DNA from 2 places in the Lysinibacillus sp. FSL M8-0337 genome. Region 2 is predicted to be linked to the other one. Evidence: riboswitches for the same ligand, from Rfam matches in the RefSeq annotation. Region 2 holds a riboswitch; the other holds the start of a gene.
The links. Region 2 has a riboswitch for FMN ahead of ribE (riboflavin synthase). Riboswitches for the same ligand answer to the same signal wherever they lie in the genome.
Positions count from the first base shown of each region.

Region 1: linked by a shared signal. The riboswitch ahead of MKY08_RS05935 (ECF transporter S component) and the one ahead of ribE (riboflavin synthase) in region 2 are both predicted to bind FMN.

Region 1 covers NZ_CP151996.1:1,306,730-1,317,426, forward strand. Annotated here, with positions in the region: gene ccsB (c-type cytochrome biogenesis protein CcsB) at 1-236, shown strand, start outside; gene MKY08_RS05915 (response regulator transcription factor) at 353-1,069, shown strand; gene MKY08_RS05920 (ATP-binding protein) at 1,062-2,837, shown strand; gene sigX (RNA polymerase sigma factor SigX) at 3,075-3,608, shown strand; gene MKY08_RS05930 (RNA polymerase subunit sigma) at 3,605-4,888, shown strand; FMN riboswitch at 5,139-5,335, shown strand; gene MKY08_RS05935 (ECF transporter S component) at 5,560-6,147, shown strand; gene MKY08_RS05940 (sodium-dependent transporter) at 6,329-7,675, shown strand; gene MKY08_RS05945 (hypothetical protein) at 7,954-8,193, opposite strand; gene MKY08_RS05950 (STAS domain-containing protein) at 8,552-8,938, opposite strand; gene MKY08_RS05955 (methyl-accepting chemotaxis protein) at 8,966-10,663, opposite strand; gene MKY08_RS05960 (ATP-binding protein) at 10,692-10,697, opposite strand, start outside.
Region 2 covers NZ_CP151996.1:1,633,569-1,644,265, forward strand. Annotated here, with positions in the region: gene MKY08_RS07555 (ABC transporter permease) at 1-1,443, shown strand, start outside; gene MKY08_RS07560 (crosslink repair DNA glycosylase YcaQ family protein) at 1,625-2,800, opposite strand; gene MKY08_RS07565 (DUF3997 domain-containing protein) at 3,237-3,617, shown strand; gene MKY08_RS07570 (VanW family protein) at 4,029-4,994, shown strand; gene MKY08_RS07575 (HAD-IA family hydrolase) at 5,097-5,723, opposite strand; gene MKY08_RS07580 (GntR family transcriptional regulator) at 5,901-6,281, opposite strand; gene MKY08_RS07585 (PLD nuclease N-terminal domain-containing protein) at 6,570-6,821, shown strand; gene MKY08_RS07590 (ABC transporter ATP-binding protein) at 6,805-7,710, shown strand; gene MKY08_RS07595 (hypothetical protein) at 7,707-8,495, shown strand; FMN riboswitch at 8,604-8,729, shown strand; FMN riboswitch at 8,851-8,976, shown strand; gene ribE (riboflavin synthase) at 9,164-9,802, shown strand; gene ribB (3,4-dihydroxy-2-butanone-4-phosphate synthase) at 9,859-10,491, shown strand; gene ribE (6,7-dimethyl-8-ribityllumazine synthase) at 10,509-10,697, shown strand, end outside.

The DNA.
Region 1 (10,697 bases), 330 kb from region 2:
TCATATTTGCGATGATATGGGCACAACTTGCGTGGAGTCGTTTCTGGGGTTGGGACCCGAAAGAAGTATGGGCCCTCATTACATGGTTATTCTACGCAGCATTCCTACATCTACGTTTATCTAAAGGCTGGGAAGGTGAAAAATCTGCTTGGTTAGCATTAATTGGCTTTGGTATTATATTATTTAATCTTATTGCCGTTAACTTAATTCTTGCAGGTTTACACTCCTACGCGTAACAATGGGAACAAAAAGCCTTTTCGCTGCTGCGAAAGGGCTTTCTTTTCTTTTCAAGTCGTAGCGTACCATGTACAATAGAAGGGTAGAGAAAGATCGGAAGAGAGGGATCGTGAAAGTGTCAGAAAATATTTCAGTATTAGTAGTAGACGACGAGGATCGTATTCGACGCTTATTAAAAATGTATTTGGAGCGCGAAGGGTATCAAGTTGACGAAGCAGAGAATGGTGAAGAAGCGATCGAGAAATCTTTAGAAAAAGAGTACCACTGTATTTTACTAGATATTATGATGCCTGAAAAAGATGGGCTTGAGGTATGTGCAGAAATTCGCGAAAGAGCTGCAACTCCAATTATTTTATTAACTGCAAAAGGCGAGGAAGCGAACCGTGTACAAGGCTTCGAGCTTGGAGCAGATGATTATATTGTAAAGCCATTTAGTCCTCGTGAGGTGGTTCTACGCGTAAAAGCGATTTTACGTCGTTCACAAGCATTTTCACCTACGACAAATGCATCGTCATCAAAAGATTTAGTTGTATTCCAACATTTGATGATTGACCATGATGCTCACCGTGTAACAGCGGAAGGTATCGAAGTAAATTTAACACCAAAAGAGTATGAATTATTGTATTTCCTTGCAAAATCTCCTGATAAAGTATTTGACCGTGAACAATTACTAAAAGAGGTTTGGCATTATGATTTCTTTGGAGACCTACGAACAGTCGATACACATGTGAAGCGTCTACGTGAGAAGCTGAATCGTGTATCCGAGAACGCAGCGAAAATGATTGTCACTGTTTGGGGCGTTGGTTACAAATTTGAGGTTGTCAATGAATAGAATATGGAACAGTGTTGTCGGGAAGCTATGGGTAACCATATTGCTTCTCGTTTCATTTGTATTATTTGTTTTCACGGTTTTAATGCTCGAATTTCTTCAAAACTATCATATGCAGCAAGCAGAGATTTCACTGCGTCAAACGGCTGCAACAATAGCGAGTATAGTGGATGACAATGAGACGGCAGAATCGACTTCGCAACTCCTGACAGATATTTTACCTGAGGGTACAAATGCACTTATCGCCATAAATCATTTGGAAGTCTCATTTGCGATGCAAGAAGGCGTCAACAAGAAAGAAATTCAAGATGGAATTTTAGCGAATAAATCCTTCCATGAAATTTTCCAATCAGATGAACCTATTATAAAGGAAATGATGATGCCATCTTCAACTGATAAAGGAAAGATGGAATCGTATGTTGTGCTAGGGTTTCCACTAAATGTGGAAAATGAAGTGCATGGTGCTGTATTTATTTATCAAAGTCCAGATGCGTTACATAAAACATCGAAAGAGACGACCAAAATTGTCTTTTTAGCGGCATTTATTGCGTTTGTGTTAACGACATTTTTTGCATTTTTCTTATCATCCCGTATTACATCACCATTACGTAAAATGCGTGAACTAGCTTTTGAAATTGCAAAAGGGAATTTCGAGGCAAAAATGCCGACAACGCAAAATGATGAAATCGGCCAGCTAGCTGTTGCGTTCAATCAAATGGGGCGTCAGCTAAAGCATAACTTAGAAGTAATCAATCAAGAAAATGAGCAATTGTCCAATATTTTAACATCCATGACAGATGCCGTGATAACGTTTAACCGTGATCGAACAATTTTACTGAGCAATCCGCCGGCGGAACGTTTAATGCAAAAATGGTTTGTAAATAAAGGCTCGCAAAGCGCAAAGCCGATTCCACCAGAACTCTATCATATGCTCGATCATGTACTAATGTTTGAAGATAAGTTAGAAGAAGAAATTGAAATGGATGGAAATTATTATACATTTACGATTAGCCCGCTCTATAGTGGGGAATTAATTCGTGGAGCAGTTGCTGTAATCCGCGATATGACAGAGCAGCATCGTCTAGAAAAGCTACGTTCAGATTTTATTGCCAATGTATCACATGAACTACGTACACCGATTTCCATGTTACAAGGCTATTCAGAGGCATTAATGGATGATGATTTTATTCAAGATCAAGAAGAACGCAATGAGATTACGAAAATTATTTATGATGAATCGAAGCGTATGGGACGTTTAGTAACTGATTTATTGGATTTAGCGCGAATGGAATCAGGACATATGACACTATACAAAGATGAAGTACCGATTAATTCGACATTTGAACGTATTACGCAGAAATTTGCTCAAGTGGCAAAAGAAAAGCACGTGCAGCTTTTATTTAATAGTGAGTTTGATAATAATGCCCGCATAAGTATGGATGAAGATCGTATTGAACAAGTGTTAACGAATTTAGTAGATAATGCACTGCGTCATACAGACGAAGGTTCTGTCATTGTCAAGATAGAGCAAGAGCCAACCTTTGCCAAAATATCTGTTCAGGATACAGGGCATGGGATTCCACAGGAAGATTTACCGTATGTCTTTGAACGTTTTTATAAAGCGGATAAAGCACGGACACGTTCTAAAGGCGGAACGGGTTTAGGGCTTGCAATTGCTCGAAATATTGTGAAGGCGCACTCTGGCAATATTATGGTCGATAGTGTGTTAAAAGAGGGCACAACCTTTACTTTCTATTTACCTTTCGAATAAATTCATTAAGAAGCCCTTAGCTGATTCCATCTGACAATGCTCTTTCATGCTGATACAGGTCATGTGTGTAGTTAGAACTAGCCGCACTATTTGGCAATAATACCAATACCTGTGAGGGGCTAGCTGTCGGCTTTTGCTCGGGTTTGGCACATGGCAAAACTGAGATAAAATTATTATTTAAATGTAACTTTTGCGAGTGTTAGACGACAAATACTATGAGAACGGGGGTGGAGTGCTTTGAATGACTCCGTGTTCCATCGACTATACGATGCATACCATCAAGACGTGTTCCAGTTTCTTATTTATCTAGTAAAAAATCGTACACTGGCTGAGGATCTTGCACATGAGGTTTATGTCCGTGTGCTGCGATCTTATGAACAATTCGCAGGAAATAGCAGTGAAAAAACTTGGCTTTTTGCCATTGCTAAAAATGTCGCAATTGATCATTTTCGAAAGCAGGCTGTGCGCCAAAAACATTCGCTCGATTTTTTTGACTGGGAAACGGAACAGTTACATTCAACCACACCATCACCGGAAGATGTGCTACAGGCCAGTGATGAATTAAAGCAGATAGAGTCTGCACTTGAAAATTGTACAGGGGATCAAAAAATGGTTATTATTATGCGCTATTTCCAAGATTTATCAATTACTGAAACTGCGCAAATACTTGATTGGACAGAGGCGAAGGTTAAAACGACGCAACATCGAGCCATTAAGTTTTTAAGACAACATCTACAACAGGCTAGGGAACAGGAGGCGAAAAGGCAATGACGCATAAACAACAATTTGACGATGAACAACTTGAACAAATGTTGAGCAATGCCCCGAAGCTTACTGACCACCGCTCGAAAGACAAAGTGTTAAAAAGATTGCTTGCTGATGCACGTTTACAAGACAATATACATCTTCAAGAGGCCATAGTAGATGAAGTAAAAGAACAACAAGCACAATCATTGCCTGCTCAAGAAAATATTGATCCTATAAAACGACGCAAGAGTAGGTTGCCTATTTTAAGTAGTGTTGCTGCAATTTTTGTACTATCAATAGCAGGGTACATCTATGTATCGAACAATTCTTCCGTAAAGGATGAAGCAAACGCCCCAATCGAAAATTATTCTTCCATGCAGGAGGATCGGTCGGTCACAGAAAGTGAAAATGCAGATGCAGATAGTGTGATGAAAGCGAATATTGGTGCTGAGCATGCTCGTATCCTATCGTTGCGGACATCTGTTTACGAAGATGATTTAGTCGATGCAGTCGTTTTCAGAATTGGTTTACCTGGTGGCAAGGCTGATAGTATACCAATGACCTATATTATTAAGAACGAAAAAATAACTGCTGATTTTGGGAAGAAGAAACCAACAACTTTACAAATGTATAAAAAATACGCACCTCAAATTGATGAAGAAGCAATGGGTTTAACGGACTATCATCCGTACAAAGGTGAGTTAAAAGAAGAAGGTAAGACGCTTGTGCACGTATTACCAGAAGAAAATGATTATGATGTAGCTTCGGCATCTGTCACAAAATATTTAAGCTCGTTAAAAGATACTTTTTCCGAATCCGAATATAAAGCCATTGCCATTAAACAGGCAGATGGTTCTGCTTACGAGTTTTCGCAAGCAGAAGAGCCGAGTGAGCCTATAGCGCTAACAAAAGATAATCATTATAACTATTATTTATATACAGAGGGAAACGGGACTGAATATTTATCGCCTGATTTCCATCAAACGTATCCTACTGTGACAGAGGCTCTACTGGCGATGCGAGACAAAAAGGATGATGTTTATGTGCCAGTTGTTCCGGAAAATGTCACATACACTGTAAAAGAAGAAGAAGATGGGGTTGTGGTCACATTTGACGCACCACTTGATTTAACGACAATGGATGCTGTACGGGCAACACAATTAATCGAAGCAATGATGTTGACTGCGTCAAGCTTTGATAAAAAGATACGTTTAGATAACATTGTACAGGAAAGTTGGGAAGGCTTTGATTTAACAAATTTTTTACCCATGCCTGTAGGAGCCAATAAACAAATGATGCCATAATATAGAAAACAGCTATCAGATAGAGATAGCTGTTTTTTTATAATTGAAATACCGCGGGTAAAGCACCTTGATTCGCGGGTAAATGATAAAATATCGCGGGTAAGTGACTTTGCTCCGCGGGTAAGTTACTCCATGATTTCTCGCAAAATGCTTCATTTATTAAAACATACAAATTTAATCGGATTATTTTAAGCAGAAGTATTTACTTTTATGTGATAAAACATTATAGTTAGTTTATAAAATAATATTGATTCATCTTCGGGGCAGGGTGAAAATCCCGACCGGCGGTAATAGAGTTGTAAATCGCTAGTGTAGTAGTAAGCTACAGTAGCTCGCATGATTTACTAGATGGCTCTTCAGCCCGCGACCTGTGCAAAGATTTTTTTGCATGGCTGACTTGGTGTAATTCCAAGGCCGACAGTATAGTCTGGATGGGAGAAGATGAAGGTACGATCGTCATTCGTTGTTACGAATTAAGCTATGTGCGAACGTTTTTTTAGTGTGTCTTTAAGTGCACGCTATGCACAAAAAATAGCTAGTAATGGCGTTATTTTATCATGCCTTTTCTCCCTTATGCTGATTTGCATAAGGGTTTTTTCGTGAAAAACAATCGATTACGTCGTAACCTTTCTTCTTGCAAGATTGAATCAGCAAAGAGGAGAGAGTTTTCAATGAAGAAAAATGTCAAACTGCAATCGTTTATTACGATTGGTATGCTGAGTAGTATTTCGTTTTTATTAATGTTATTTAATTTCCCGATTCCACCGTTCCCAGCCTTTTTGGAAGTGGATTTCAGTGATATGCCTGCCTTACTTGCAGCCATCACGATGGGCCCAGTAGCAGGTATTTTAGTAGAGCTATTTAAAAATGTCTTAGATTGGATTTTCTCTGGTACGCCAACAGGAGTGCCAGTTGGTCATATTGCAAACTTTGTAACAGGCATATTATTTATTTTACCAGTATCATTTATTTTTAACCGTTTTAAAACGATTGGAGGTCTTGTTGGAGGATTAGCAACAGGAACGATTGTGATGGCGGTTGGAATGAGCTTGTTAAATATCGCAGTATTTTTACCGATGTACACTTACTTCTTAGGAATGGAGCCAGTCGTTGGCGATTCATTATACACAATGATTGTTGCAGGCATTTTACCATTTAATATCGTGAAAGGTGTGTTATTAACGGCGGTTATGGCGTTATTATTCACAACGATGCGCAAATGGATCAACCAACAACGCACAATGTATTTATCAAAATAATTCATTTCACCTCGAGCATATTTTGAACTGCACCCCAATTGTTAGACACATCTAACAATTGGAGGTGCAGTTTTTTTATGGATCCAATAGCATACTGGGAAATTCAGGAACTGTCTAGTCTAATTTACTATTTTAATGTACAATTAATAAGAGATTAGTTAGTTTTGAGGAGATTGAAGAGATGAGTGAGAATAAAGGACAATGGTCTAGTAAATTAGGATTTATTTTAGCATCAGCGGGTGCGGCAATTGGGCTAGGGGCTATTTGGAAGTTACCCTATGTCACAGGGCAAAGTGGTGGAGGCGCATTTTTCCTAATTTTTGTGCTTTTTACATTATTAATCGGCCTACCGATGTTATTATCCGAGTATATTTTAGGGCGGGGTACGCAATCGGAAGCTGTCACTGCCTATAAAAAAGTTGTGCCAACGAAACCGGCATGGGCTTGGGTTGGACGTATGGGTGTATTGGGTTGTTTTCTATTATTAACCTTTTACAGTGTTGTAGGAGGATGGATTTTTATTTATAGCGGCCTTGGAGTATCGGGTGCAGTTATTGATTCTTCAGTTAATCCAGGCGATTTATTTGGAAAGATTATTAGCACACCGTGGATTACATTACTAGGTTTAGCGTTATTTACATTAACCAATGTACTTGTTATTTCGCTAGGTGTACAAAATGGTATTGAGAAAGCAAATAAATGGATGATGCCATTGTTATTTGTGATGTTTATCATTCTTGTTATTCGTGCATTAACTTTAGATGGGGCAATGGAAGGTGTGAAATTCTTCTTATGGCCTGATTTTTCTAATATAACAGGTAAAGCGTTACTAGAGGCGCTAGGGCAGTCATTCTTTGGTTTGGCAGTAGGTTTCTCTTGTTTGGTTACATATAGTTCGTATTTGAAAAAAGATGTTAGTTTACCAAATTCAGCAGGTTCCGTTGTTATTTTGACAGTACTTGTGTCGTTTTTAGCAGGACTAGCTATTTTCCCAGTTGTATTTGCTTTTGATTTGGAACCGCAAGCTGGGCCTGGCTTATTATTTATGGTGCTGCCGACAGCATTTAGTCAAATGCCTTTTGGGGAAGTGTTTTTAGCCCTGTTTTTATTACTATTTTTATTTGCGACATTAACTTCGTCGTTTAGTTTATATGAAATCATCGTGGCAGCATTTATTGAAAAATGGCATATGTCGCGTTCAGTCTTAACGTTATTACTTGGAGTCATTGTTTTTGTTGCAGCAATTCCATCGGCATTATCGTCAAGTTTATTAGCGGATGTTTCAATATTTGGCAAGTCCATTTTTGATGCTACTGATTACTTAGTGTCCAATTTAATGCTACCATTGGGCAATTTATTGATCGCCATTTTTATTGCCTATGTAGTAGATAAAGACTTTGTGAAAAAAGAATTGCTTATGGGAAGTCAGGTGGGACAAGGGTTTTATAACACATATCGCCTATTAATGTTAGTGGTCGTCCCAATTGTAATTATTGTTGTTTTATTAAATATGCTCATACAAAAATAAATATATTGCAGCTTAGAGATGGTTCTTGTATTGCGCAGGAGCCATCTTTTTTTCGATTAAGCACCAAGTGGTAGTGAAAAAATACCTGCCATTAAAGCACTCTTTTCAAGTATCTTAACTACAGGTACTATTTTTACTGGTACTTCAAGACCTTATGGTGTGCTAACTTTTATTAAATTTATTGAAGCAGCGAGTACAATTCCGCCATCGCAAGTACGGAAGTCTGGACCGATATTTCTTAATTGAACTATTCCATTATCTGGGATAAATACAATTGTTCATCCAGTAATTGGTACGCATTCATATCTGTCGACTTCTGTATTTAATGCTCCGTATCTCGTTTGAATTGGATTCACTTCGGCATTATTAACAAAGAGAGCTGTAACGATTGTAACGTTACCTGTCCCAAATGGAGAGAAATTTCCATTCACATGATAATCGATATAGTACGCCCCTCCTTGGGTAACCCTGATAGTCACTGTATCGGGGTCTAACGTGATGCCAGCAGTTTCCCCCATGCCGTTCCAAGGCATAGCTTGATTGGTAGCGAGAGTGAAAAATTCGTTTGAAAAAAGTTCCCGTATGTGGAAGATGAGACGGGTGGAGTTTGTGAGTTTGGAGTGATATTACAAATATCGATTGCTTTAATAACAGGCAAACTAGATTGGCAACGTTCGCATGAACAATTTTTATGACAACGATTCAAAGACTGTCCCTCCTAATCTATTTTTCTAATAGTTAATTTAAATTGAATTTTTTTGCCTGTGTGTGCGTTTAACTCATTTCTCTTTAACCTTAGACAAAAAAAGAGCAGACAAATATGCCTGCTGCTGTAGTAGATTGGGAGATACTAAATTGTGTGCGTGCCTGTCACCATTAATATTCGCTTAGTGCGAGTTCGCCTAACCAGTTTTCTTCTTTAATCATTTGCTTCGCTTGGAGTTCATTTTTGGCAATAGGGAAGACTTTATCACATTGTGAGATAGCAAACAGTTTACGAATAAAATCATCTGTCACAATAATCGCTATTTTCTTATCGAGCATTGTCACTTTCTTTGCAAAATTGATAATCATACCAAAACCAGTACTATCAATATTCGTGACCTTTTGCATATCGATAATATAGCCGTGTTTTGTGTCGAAACTAATCGCGTGGAGCTCCTCTTTTAAATCCCCAATCAATCCATATTCTAATTTACCAGTAAAGGCGATTAAAATATAATCAGCCTTAGTATCAATATCAATCATATTTTTCTGATTCATATATTACGCCTCCTTATATGTTTAAAGTTAGAATGTAAATTTTTTCACTTCGTTCTGAAGTTTAGTCGAAATTTCGGCTAATTCCTCTGAGTTTTGTGAGATTTCCGCAACGGTTGCGTGCTGTTCTTCAGAAGTTGCTGCAATTTCTTCAGTCGCTGCTGCGGAATCTTCAATAATCCGTGAGATATCATGTATGGCTTGTTGAACATCTAACGAATTGTCATTGACATTGGTGAATGCTGATTTCATTTCCTTCACACCCTGCTCTGTCTCCGCAACTTGTTCGACAATTTCTTGTAAGGCATTGCCTCCCTTACTGATGATGTGTACCTGCTCTTCGACAGCGAGTAAATTACTTTCCATTGTCCGAACGGTTACAGCGGTTTCGGCTTGTATATCTTTAATTAAACTCGTAATTTGCCCAGAAGCTAAACTTGATTGTTCAGCTAGTTGGCGTACTTCGGAAGCTACTACGGCGAAGCCTTTTCCTTGCTCACCAGCTCGAGCTGCTTCAATAGCAGCGTTTAATGCCAATAAATTTGTTTGTTCCGCAATGCCTGTAATAACAGTTATAATACCGCCGATTTCTTCGGATCGTTTACCTAGTTTTTGAATAGAATCGGTAGCGTAGGAAACTGTTTGCGTGACAGAGTTTAAATGTTTAATGGCTTCATTAATCGCATCCTCTCCTTTTCGCGCGATGTGGGTTGATTGAATTGCTCTCGCTAAAGTGGTTTCTGCCTTTTGTAAGCTATTGGCTACTTCATCATTTGTTTTTTGCATCATTTCTACAATATGTTCCGCCTGATCGGATTGCGTGCTAGTGCCACTTGCAATATCATTCATTGTTAATGCAACTTGGTTTGAGGCTTCGCTAGTTTGGCGAGAAGATTCCGCTAAAACTAGTGAAGAACTTGCGATTTGATTAGCGCTATTTGCGACAACGTTGATTGTTTCGGTTATACGGGTCTTCATCGCATTAAAAGCTTTTGCTAAATTAGCAATTTCATCTTGTCCTTTAGGATTTAATATTTTCACATTTAAATTTAAATCTGCTAGTTCTTTGGCATTTGCGCTTAATTGATTGATGGGCACAATAATTTGGCGTTGTAGAAACCAACTGATGATGACGAACAGTAAAGCTGAAATAATTAATAATACGATAACATTTTTCATGACACTTTCTGTAGCGGCAGTCGTATAGGTCGCTAATGGTAAGGCGATTGACAGCATGCCTATAATTTCGTCCAAATTATTTGTAATAGGCCCTGTTACGACTTCGTATGGCTCCCCTAGTATATTTGCTGAACCGATATAGCGCTGCTCTTTTTGCTCTAAAACGGTAGTGACTAGTTCACTAGGAGCCTTTGTATTAATAGCTCTCTCACCATTTTCGATAATATTTGTGCTAACCCGAGTATCATATTGAAAGATTGTGATGGCATCACCATGTGTTAGATTACTGAGTTTGTCAACAATATCAAAATTACCAACAATTTTCACATCTCCTTTATGCAATTCATTATTTTTGATGTGCCAGTCACCGGGAATTTTGGCATCTAAATACTCGTAACTTGAATCTATATCCGATAGTAGTTTTGCATTGACGGTTGTTATAAGATTATTTTTTGCATCGGTATAATCAACAATCGTTATTACCGTAATCATGAGTAAAATGCAAGTAATGATAAGTAGGTTAATTTTTTTACGGATTGTCCATTTCATAAAAAGTCCCTCCTAATCTTAGATGTACCTATCC
Region 2 (10,697 bases):
GTAGTCATTAGTTTGGTGACCATTTTAATTTCAGCTTATATCCCAGCACGCAAAGCTGCCAACACTCCTGTTATGGCTTGTATTCGTCAAACAAATGAAATTAAAGTGGAATCAAAAGCAATTAATACGTCTAAATGGATGGAGCGGATTTACGGCTTAGAGCGTACACTTGCGCTTAAAAACTTTAAGCGAAACAGAAGACGCTATCGCAGTATCGTCCTATCACTTACATTAAGTGTTGTTATGTTTGTATCGTCTAGCGCATTCAAAACAACGCTTCAACAGGCTGCAGAGTCATCTGTTGTCAATACGGATTACGATATTATGTTTTTTAGTGAGAACATGAAAGAAAACGATTCATTTCAGCTATTTGACAAACTACAAAACGTAGATGGCGTTTATAAAGGCTCTTATCAATCTATGATGGAATATAAAAGTGAAATTAACTTAAATGATTTCTCAGCAGACTACCGTCAAGCAGCAGGTTATGTCGAGCATGATAAGACGATTGATGTACCGCTAGACATGCAGTTTTTAGAGGATAGTGTTTACCTAGATTTTATTAAAAGCCAAGGTTTAGATATAGCGGAATATACAGGGGAGAATGCAAAAGTCATTGCCGTTGCTAAAATGAAAAATAAAACGGCTACTGCCTCGGAAAAAGATAACATACTAGATATGTTTACAAAACAGTCGATGAATTTAGTTATTACACCAAACGCAAATACTGGCACAATCTTAAACGAAGGACGAAATGTAGCGATTACATTTGTCGATACGTATCCTGTCGATCCATTACCAAAGCTACCGTCTGAAGTAAGACCGTACACGTTTATGATTGTTGCACCATATCAATTAATGGATACATGGGCACTAGCTGATGTTCCGATGGATTGGGGCTTAACGTTCCTATCAAAGGATGCGTCGCAGTCAGTTGATGAAATGAAAAAAATAATCGAATTGGAAGAAACCTCATACGAATATTCGATATACAATGCCAATGAAATATTTGACCAAAACCGCAATATCATCTTTATCATTGATTTGTTCACCATTGTTTTCGTCATAATGATGTCACTTATTGCAATCGCCAATGTGTTCAACACAATTTCTACGAATATTCGATTACGTCGACGAGAACTTGCGATGCTTCGCTCAGTTGGTATGTCCAATCGTGATTTCAATAAGATGATGCGCTTTGAATGTGTACTTTATGGGTTCCAAACATTACTAATTGGTCTCCCTATTTCAGGTATCTTGGCTTGGCTTATCTATAAAGGGATGTTTATCGGTGGAGCGGAAGTCGCATTCACATTCCCTTGGAGCAGTATGGGCATTAGCGTACTGGGGGTATTCCTTGTTATATTTATTACAACAATGTACGCACTTCGCATGATCAAAAAGGAAAATATCGTCGATGCACTTCGTGATGATATGAATTAATTTTAAAATGTAGCGAATAGCTATAGACCTAAACGGCAGTTTTGAATCATTTCAGAACTGCCGATTTTACTTTGGGCATCCAACTCTGTAACAATTATATGATGTCATACTAGTGGAGAGATTAAGTATGTTATATCGCCTATATGGTAAAAAATTATGGCTATTCGTTCAAAGACTCTACCTAAATAGTCTCACACCCGTTAAAGGTAGCAAATTTTTTGAGACAGCTGTTTAAAGCTGTACGCAATTGAGTTGTTTGCTTCACACTGTTCTCGTACCAGATGTTTTTAACAATGAGTGTGCTAGTTTTTCGCTCTGCGATAATCTCGGCTCGTCCAATGAAGTGTTCTCCATATACGAGGGGGAGCACATAGTAGCCGAATTTTCGTTTGCTTGCAGGTGTGTAAATCTCCCACGTATAATCAAAGTTAAACAATGCAGTAATCAGTTTTCTATCCCAAAGGAAATTATCGAGCGGCGCAATCAGCTCGCAACGCCATTTTGGTTCCGGATTTTGCAAAACCGCTTCAATAAGCGGTAAATCCTCCGCAAGGCAATACAGCATATCCTTCATTTCCTCCACGGCAACGGCAACAATGTGATTTTCTTGTAATAGCTGGCTAAAAACCTCTTTGCGTTGTGCTGCTTTCAACCCCCAAATATTCAACCATGCATCTGACGAACGATTCCATAAGAGACCGACCGAGCCGATTCGACGTAGTACCCGCCACTTATAATGCGCAAGTTCATCAACTAGGGGCTCTGATGCAGTCAGCAGAGTTGGCTGTATGTACTTCTTAGCTAAATCGTAATATTTACGGCTTCCCTTTTTATGATGGATAATCAACTCACCCGTTGAATACATCTGTTCCAGTACTGAGCGAGATGAATTGTTTCCGCTACTCCAGTGAATGGCTGATTGCCAAGAGAAATCTCCATCCAATTTTAAATCATCTGAACTTAGTGCACCGTGATTTTGGATATGAGCCCGTACTAGCGTTGTCAACGCTTCCATTTCGGGATAGCGTTTAGCATGTTGTCGGGCGGCTTCCCTATAGCGTTCAAAATACGGCCAGTCCTCAATAGGGATAATAGCGAGGTTCTTGTCGGGATAATCGACAAGGCTTCTTTCTTCATACAGCAAATCGGCGAGCATTTCTTTAGTAAATTCTTTGATTCGAGACTGTAACACCAATTCGGCATTTTTTCCGCAAACATCGATAGGGTCGTACTGAATACAGCCAACCTGTCGAGTAAAGTCCAATACACCCCGTTTCCCGCTAAATTTATAGTCGTCCAAAAGTCCATGTTTCAACAACAGAAATTGTCGTGCCTGGCGGTTTGTTAAGTGAATCATCTATGCACCTACCTCTAGTTTTAGTGTAATTCAGGGGAGTGGAGAACAAAAAACGAAACCGTGAAGGGAATTTTTTTATGGATAGTAAGTGTAGCATGCTCCTATAAAATATCTTATTCTAATTTGGCATACTGGCAATGTTCCTTCCCGCCACTGCAAATGTCATTAAAACATCATCCCCGATACATCCAAATTTCTCCTCTTAGCACCATTTCTGTTTTATTATACAGAATACAGTGAAAATAAACAAACGTATGTTCCGTTTTAGGGATGGGTGAGAAAAGACCAAATAATGTACTATCCTATATGCAAAATTTATTTTTACAATGAATTATTTTCAAGAAATTATTGATTTTTTAATAGAAAAAAATTATGTTTTTACATAAAAAAGGAATATTTATAAGTATTCATAATATTATTAGAGATGGAGGTTATTATGAAAAGATGGATAGTAATTCTGATTTGTTTATTCATAAGTGGTTGTGCCGGTTTAGGAGATTATAGTATTGACTTATCTGGGAATTATTCACTTTTGCGAACTTCAAGTCATAATATTACGATTGCACCTAAAAGTAAGAATGGTGAAGGAATGTGGGATGAGAATGTTATTCCTGCAAAAGTTGTAGAAGTTGGTTGGAATAAAGATTACATAATTGCAAAACAGCAGGCTTACCCTAATGAAGAGTATTTTTACTGGATTTTAAATGTTAAAGATGAATATGTAGAAGGACCTTTTATTCTTAATGACTTTCAAAAAAAAATAAAAGAGTATGGTATTACTAACTTAGAATTGAAATTGGTAGAAGATATACAATAAGTAGATATAAAATACACGTATATTATTTTGTAGTAATATAGTAGAAAGGTGGTTTTTATATTGCAAAAGATATGTAAATATACTGTGTTATTTTTTAATTGTTCCGTATACAATTACTAATTTATTTTATCAAAATTATCGCCCTTAAGTTAAAGAATTACTAACGGTTAGATCGTCCATAAAATTACATAAGTACTATGTGATAATGACAACTTATTTTCAAAAAAGCACTCCACAAAAGTAAGTATCTAAACTTTTGGGAGTGTTTTTTCCTTAAGCTGTGCAAAAAAACATTTTTCAATTGGATATACACCAATAAAAATCTAAGAAAAGAAACACACTATCCTAACGAGTCGAATAAGATGTTGCTGTAAGTATGTTGGAGGTAGGTGTTTAAACTTGAAAAAATGGATGGTTGTATTTTGTTTAGGCAGTGTAATGGCTTTAGCAGGTTGTCAGGATAAAATAAAGCATGAACAAATTGAAAAAGACGACGTGCAACAACCCGTTATGTACACGCAGGACAAGGAGCAGGAAGTAGGTCCTGTAGTGGTTGAAATTGTTAATCCACAATCTAAAGAAATCATCCACATCGTATCGCCCATAGAATTAGGCTTTGAAACAGACCCAGTCTTGTATAAAAAGAACATTGAACAATTAGCACAACAATTAGCGAGAGGCACAGAAACAAAAGTTGGTTTTGATAAGCGAATGATGCTTGATAAAGTCGATGACAATGGTCGTATTATAAAAGGTAGTCCATTGGTTATTTTAAAAGAAAGTGAATTAGTAGAAAAAATTATGGCAGCATCAGTAACGGGTGGTACAGTAGAAATGCCATTGTATATTACTGAAAGTGGCTATTATTTTGAAGACATACCGTATTTAGAGGATGTAGTAGTGGCTTCTTATACAACATATTTCACTGCTTCGGATATCGGAAGAAATAAAAATATTGAACTTTCAGCAAAAGCCATTCACAATGTGATAGTTGGTAGCGGAGATACTTTTTCGTTTAATACTGTTGTAGGCCCTAGAGATGAAGCGAATGGCTATCAGCCCGCACCTGAAATTATTAATAAAAAACTTGTTATGGGCATTGGTGGGGGGATTTGCCAAACATCTTCAACATTGTTTAATGCAGTCGATCAACTCCCGATTAAATTTGTGGAGCGACATCATCATTCTTTAGATGTAGGATACGTTCCAAAGGGCAGAGATGCAACGGTGTCCTATGGTGGTTTAGATTTTAGATTTCAAAACACGAGTGATGTACCATTTTTAATAAAGGCAACCTATGGACAAGATTTTCTGACAGTGGAAATAAGGACAGCAAAAAAATATCAAGAAATTTTAACAAAGCTTCCCTCACAATAAGGAAGAAGTTGATGTAAGACTAAACAAAAATCAACTTCTCTTGTATTTTAAGGCACTTATAAAGAGTGTCTTTTTTAGTGCCTAAGCAATGGTGAAAGTAGTTTATAAATCTTCCATAATAGTTAGTATTTCGGCAGGAGTAAATACTTTATATTCGGGTTCTGCTGATTGAACAATCTCAATAGCATCATACCCCCAACCAACCCATATAATTGGAATACCTACTTTTTTGCATGCGACAATATCACGTTGCTCATCCCCAATATATAAAACATCTGATGTTTTTAAATTGGCTTGTTTTAAATATTTTTTTATCACTTTATCTTTACCAAAAATTCGGCTCGAACATAGTACTTCGGAGACATGGTCGATACCATTAGTTTGTAAAAACGCCAAAATATTATCTTTTGAGTTGGAGGAAATAATGGCGATTGTATATCCTTTCTTATCGAGTTCTTTTATGACATCTTTCATACCGTGAAATAGATGAACATCTTGTAATGATTGCTGATATAAGCGATAAAATTGCGGGAGTATAGTAGGTAGCTTGTGTAACGGGAAGTTAAATAATTTACTTCGTTCAGCAATCGATAATTTTTTTAGTGCATCAATATCTTCTAACTGTACTTCTTTGAATTCATGTTTTTTAGCAATCGTATTCCATACAGATGCAAACACTGCCGTGGAATCCGCAAGTGTGCCATCAAAATCAAATATAATATGTTTCATTGTATTTTTCTCCTTAAAGGGTATTTGGCTTTACCATTAATAATACTTAAATCAATATAGTCATTCGTTCATGATGACATGAATGCGGAAAAAAAGAAATGAATTAGTATACACTATCTGATTTTACATTATGAGAGGAAAGAATTATTTACCATTGCTTCTTCAGTATGAGGTAAATTACTGCACTTGGTCTAATACTTTTGTGATATATTGTTTGATTTGTTTCTTGCTATAACCCATTACATAAGCTTCCATTATCATGTTTTTTATAGAAAGTTCGAGATGATGTAATTGGGTTTCGTCTAACCGTCGATTTGAACGAGCGATAACAGTTGCTTTCAAGCGATTTTCCATCTTGATAATCGCTTTTTTCTCAAGTTCACGATAGCTTTTTGAAACGGTATGTATATTGATTCCTATATCTTGCGCCATATTTCTAATGGAAGGAAGCATTTCATTGTCTTGAATATGTCCTTTTGCAATCTGTTCAATTAGTTGATTGCCGACCTGCATATATAATAGCAATGGGCTATTGGTATCTATTTGAATAGGTAGCATAGTATTCCCCCTAAAATAAACAAATTTGGAATAGGCATAGTAGCAGTTTCTTTTTGCGTTTGACTAGTTTGAATTCTTATCGGGTGCATTTTCACGCGATTTTCTCCTTTTAACAATTTTGGCAGTAAAATTAATGTAAAATTTATTATCTATAACGATAATATTATCATTATAGATAATATTGACTGTAGCATAGCATTTAATAAAATAACAAGTGCAATTCCAAAAAATGTGTGTTAATGTTATCATTATTAGTAATGATAATGAATGTTGAGAGGAGCGTTTTTATTGAAACTTCACTATGGGTTAGATGAATTGAATGACATTGATTGGTTGGCTGTATTACAGGTTATATGGCCGTTTATGATGGTTGGCTTCATCCTTATCCTTGTTGCATTAATTGATTTGTATCGTCATCGAAAAGCAAGAACAAATGTTATGTTATGGACAATCCTTATTTTATTTTTTAATACTATTGGTCCAATTTTATATTTCACTATTGGGCGAAAAGGAGCGAAACATCATGAAGTTAGAAATTAAAGAGGTGACTAAAACATTTAAAGCAAAGACAGCAGTCAATAATTTCTCGATGGTGGTTGAAACTGGACAATGTGTAGGGCTAATTGGACCTAATGGTGCTGGAAAGTCTACGTTAATCAAAATTATTGCAGATATTTTAAATGCGGAAAAAGGAGAAGTCCTTCTAGATGGGAAAAAAATTAAAACCATGAAAAAAGAAATTGGTTACCTTCCACAATATCCTGATTTCTTTCATTGGATGACAGCTACAGAAACACTCTTTTTTATGGGACAGTTATCTGGCATAACAAAACAAGAGTTGGTGAAGGAAGTACCAGCTATTTTAACAAAAGTTGGGCTTATAAATGAACAACATGAGAAAGTTCAAACATTTTCTGGGGGAATGAAGCAAAGGCTTGGCATTGCCCAAACACTGTTACATAAGCCATCTTTTATTGTCATGGATGAGCCTGTATCGGCATTAGATCCAATAGGCAGAAGAGAGGTCTTAAATTTAATACAAGAAATTAAACATGAAACGACTATTCTATTATCTACTCATATTTTAGGGGATGCAGAAGAAATATGTGAACGCTTTGTCATTATGAAACAAGGTAAGAAAATTGAGGATACGACATTAGATAAATTAACTAACAATCACGAAGCGGTTGTGCATCTTGAATTGGCATCACATAATATGCTTTGGGTGCAAATCATTGAAAAGCTCCCATATGTTAAGAATGTTGAAGTATTAGGCAAGAAGGCGAAGATTACCCTCGATAATATTCAGCAAAATAAAGATAGGTTGATTCGTGATGCAATGGACAACAACATGGATATCGTTAAATTTGAAGTTGGAAGCAGTGAGACGTTAGAAGATATCTTTTTAAAAATGGTGGTGAGTGTATGACACCTTTATATATTTTAACGAAAAAAGAGTATGTACAAATGTTTCGAGAGTTTAAGATCCTTTGGTTACCTCTTGTTTTTATGTTTTTAGGCGCAACACAACCAGTGGTTACATACTATTTACCTTCAATTTTAGCAGCGCTCGGCGGAAATCAAGGCATTACGATTGATCCTGCAATCATGCAACAGGATGGAGCACAAGTAATGGCGGCAACTCTAGGCTCCCAATTTGATCAGTTGGGCATTATGGTAATTGTTATTGCCATAATGGGTATAATTCAATCAGATAAAGCGAATGGGATGCTTGATTTTATATTAACAAGACCTGTAAAGGTAGGATCCTATATCGGTGGAAAGCTTTTTTCTAATTTCTCATTTGTAGCGCTTAGTGTGACATTTGGCTATTTTGTATCTTACGTTTATGTAAATTTCTTGTTTAGTAATATTCCATTTTTTACGCTGATATTAGCGCTTGGATTTTACTTAGTATGGGTACTTTTTATGATTTCTTTTACTTCGATGATCAGTACTATTTTTAATGGGCAGGGCGTTATAGCTTTAATTAGTATCGTTTGCTTGCTATTGTTGAAAATCATTAGTGGTTTACATCCAATAATTGATTTAGTGAATCCTGCTGGCATGAGTCAACAGGCAATGATGGTATTAATAACAGGTTCAATAGATTCACAACTATATGGAAATATGGTGATAACGTTCATATGGATTACTTTAACTGTAACAATTTCGCACTATTGGATTTCAAGGAAGAAATACCATAAAAATTAATAGAGTATAGCTTTTTTTGGCAAAAATAAGTAATCAGCATGCGTGCATTAAAAAATTTTAGGTGGATAATCTATTAAAATAATGTTATCGTATGAAGTAACTAAATAATATATCCTTCAGGGTAGGGTGAAATTCCCAATCGGCGGTGATGAAGTAATTCAAAGTCCGTGAGCGCAAGCTGATTTGGTGCAAATCCAAAACCGACAGTTACAGTCTGGATGGGAGAAGGATGAAAGTATAAGCTTTTTAAATTCGTATGACTTTAAAAGGTCTATTTGGCTACGCTTATATGAAATATAACTTCCCATCGCTTCTGTTGGGAAGTTTTTTATTTAGGGAAAAAATTGAATAGGTATCTGTTCTTCGGGGTAGGGTGAAATTCCCAATCGGCGGTGATGAAGCAATTCAAAGTCCGTGAGCGCAAGCTGATTTGGTGCAAATCCAAAACCGACAGTGATAGTCTGGATGGGAGAAGAACAATAAGATGGTAGCCTGTGGAAAATTTTTGTATCCACTAGGTTTATTTCGTGACGTCTTATGTATAAGTACTCCCAAACCCCTTTTATGCTAAAGGGGTTTTTTCTTTGTTTTGGTCATAAAAAATGGAGGGGGGATTAACATAACTATCAAAAGGTTTACGACATAGGGTTGAGAAAGTAGGTGGAAAAATGTTTACAGGTATTATTGAGGATATTGGCACAGTAAAAACCTTGCAAAGCGATAGGCAAAGTATGGAAATAACAGTGATTTCGCCCAAAATAGTGGCGGATGTGAAGCTCGGGGATAGTATAGCCGTTAATGGGGTTTGTTTGACAGTAACTCATTACAATGACCAAGAGCTGACAATGGATGTAATGCCTGAAACAGTGAAAGCGACGAATTTACAGCAATTAACTGTTGGTCATGCAGTCAATTTAGAGCGTGCAATGCCAGCCAATGGACGATTTGGTGGCCATTTTGTTTCAGGTCATGTAGATGGTGTAGGGAAAATTATACGCAAACGCCCAATGGCAAATGCGGTCTATATTGATATCGAACTTTCAGAGGACTTAACTAGCTATTGTATTCCTAAAGGTTCAATCACAATTGATGGAACGAGTTTAACGCTCTTTCATGTTGAAAAAAACAGTGTCACAGTATCGCTTATTCCACACACATACAAAGAAACCGTACTAGGTGTTAAAAATGTTGGGGCACTGGTCAATATTGAAACCGATTTAGTAGGCAAATACATTATTCACCAGTTAAAGGGTGGTCTGCAATCGTCAACCATTACAAAAGATTACTTAGCGAAGCATGGTTTTTAACCTGCTATAGAAAGAAAAAAACATACATTGAAAGTCAAATCTATTAGGAGGTGGCAATGTTGCTACATTCAATTGAAGAAGCAATTGCCGATTTAAAACAGGGCAATATGATTGTTGTTGTGGATGATGAAGACCGTGAAAATGAAGGAGATCTACTGGCCCTTGCAGAGTTTATGTCACCAGAAACGATTAATTTCATGGCAACATATGGAAGAGGTCTTATTTGTACACCTATTTCACAGCAGCTCGCACAAAAATTAGCGTTACAGCCAATGGTCATAAATAACACCGATAATCACCAAACAGCGTTTACTGTCAGTATTGACTATAAAGAGACAACAACAGGCATTAGTGCTTTTGAACGTGCTTTGACGATTCAAAAAATGCTAGTGTCACATGCACAAGCATCGGATTTCCGTCGACCTGGACATGTTTTTCCGCTAATTGCGAAAGAAAATGGGGTATTAGAGCGCCGAGGACATACGGAGGCTACTATCGATTTAGCAAAACTTTGCAACAGTGTACAAGCTGGCGTGATATGTGAAATTATGGGCGATAATGGAGAAATGCTGCGCTTTGATGAGTTAGTCAAATATGCACAAAAACATAAATTAAAAATGATTTCGATTGACGCATTAGCAACATATCGTCGTCAACATATGCAAATAGAAAATTCACTTACTATGTAAAAGAGGAGAATGAAATGATGGGAAAAACATTTGAAGCACAATTAATTGGCAATGATTTAAAAATAGCGGTGGTTGTTGGTCGTTTTAATGAATTTATAACAAGTAAATTATTAAGTGGTGCATTAGATGGGCTAAAGCGTCATGGTGTAGACGATGATTTAATAGATGTTGCGTGGGTGCCAGGTGCATTTGAAGTACCGTTTATC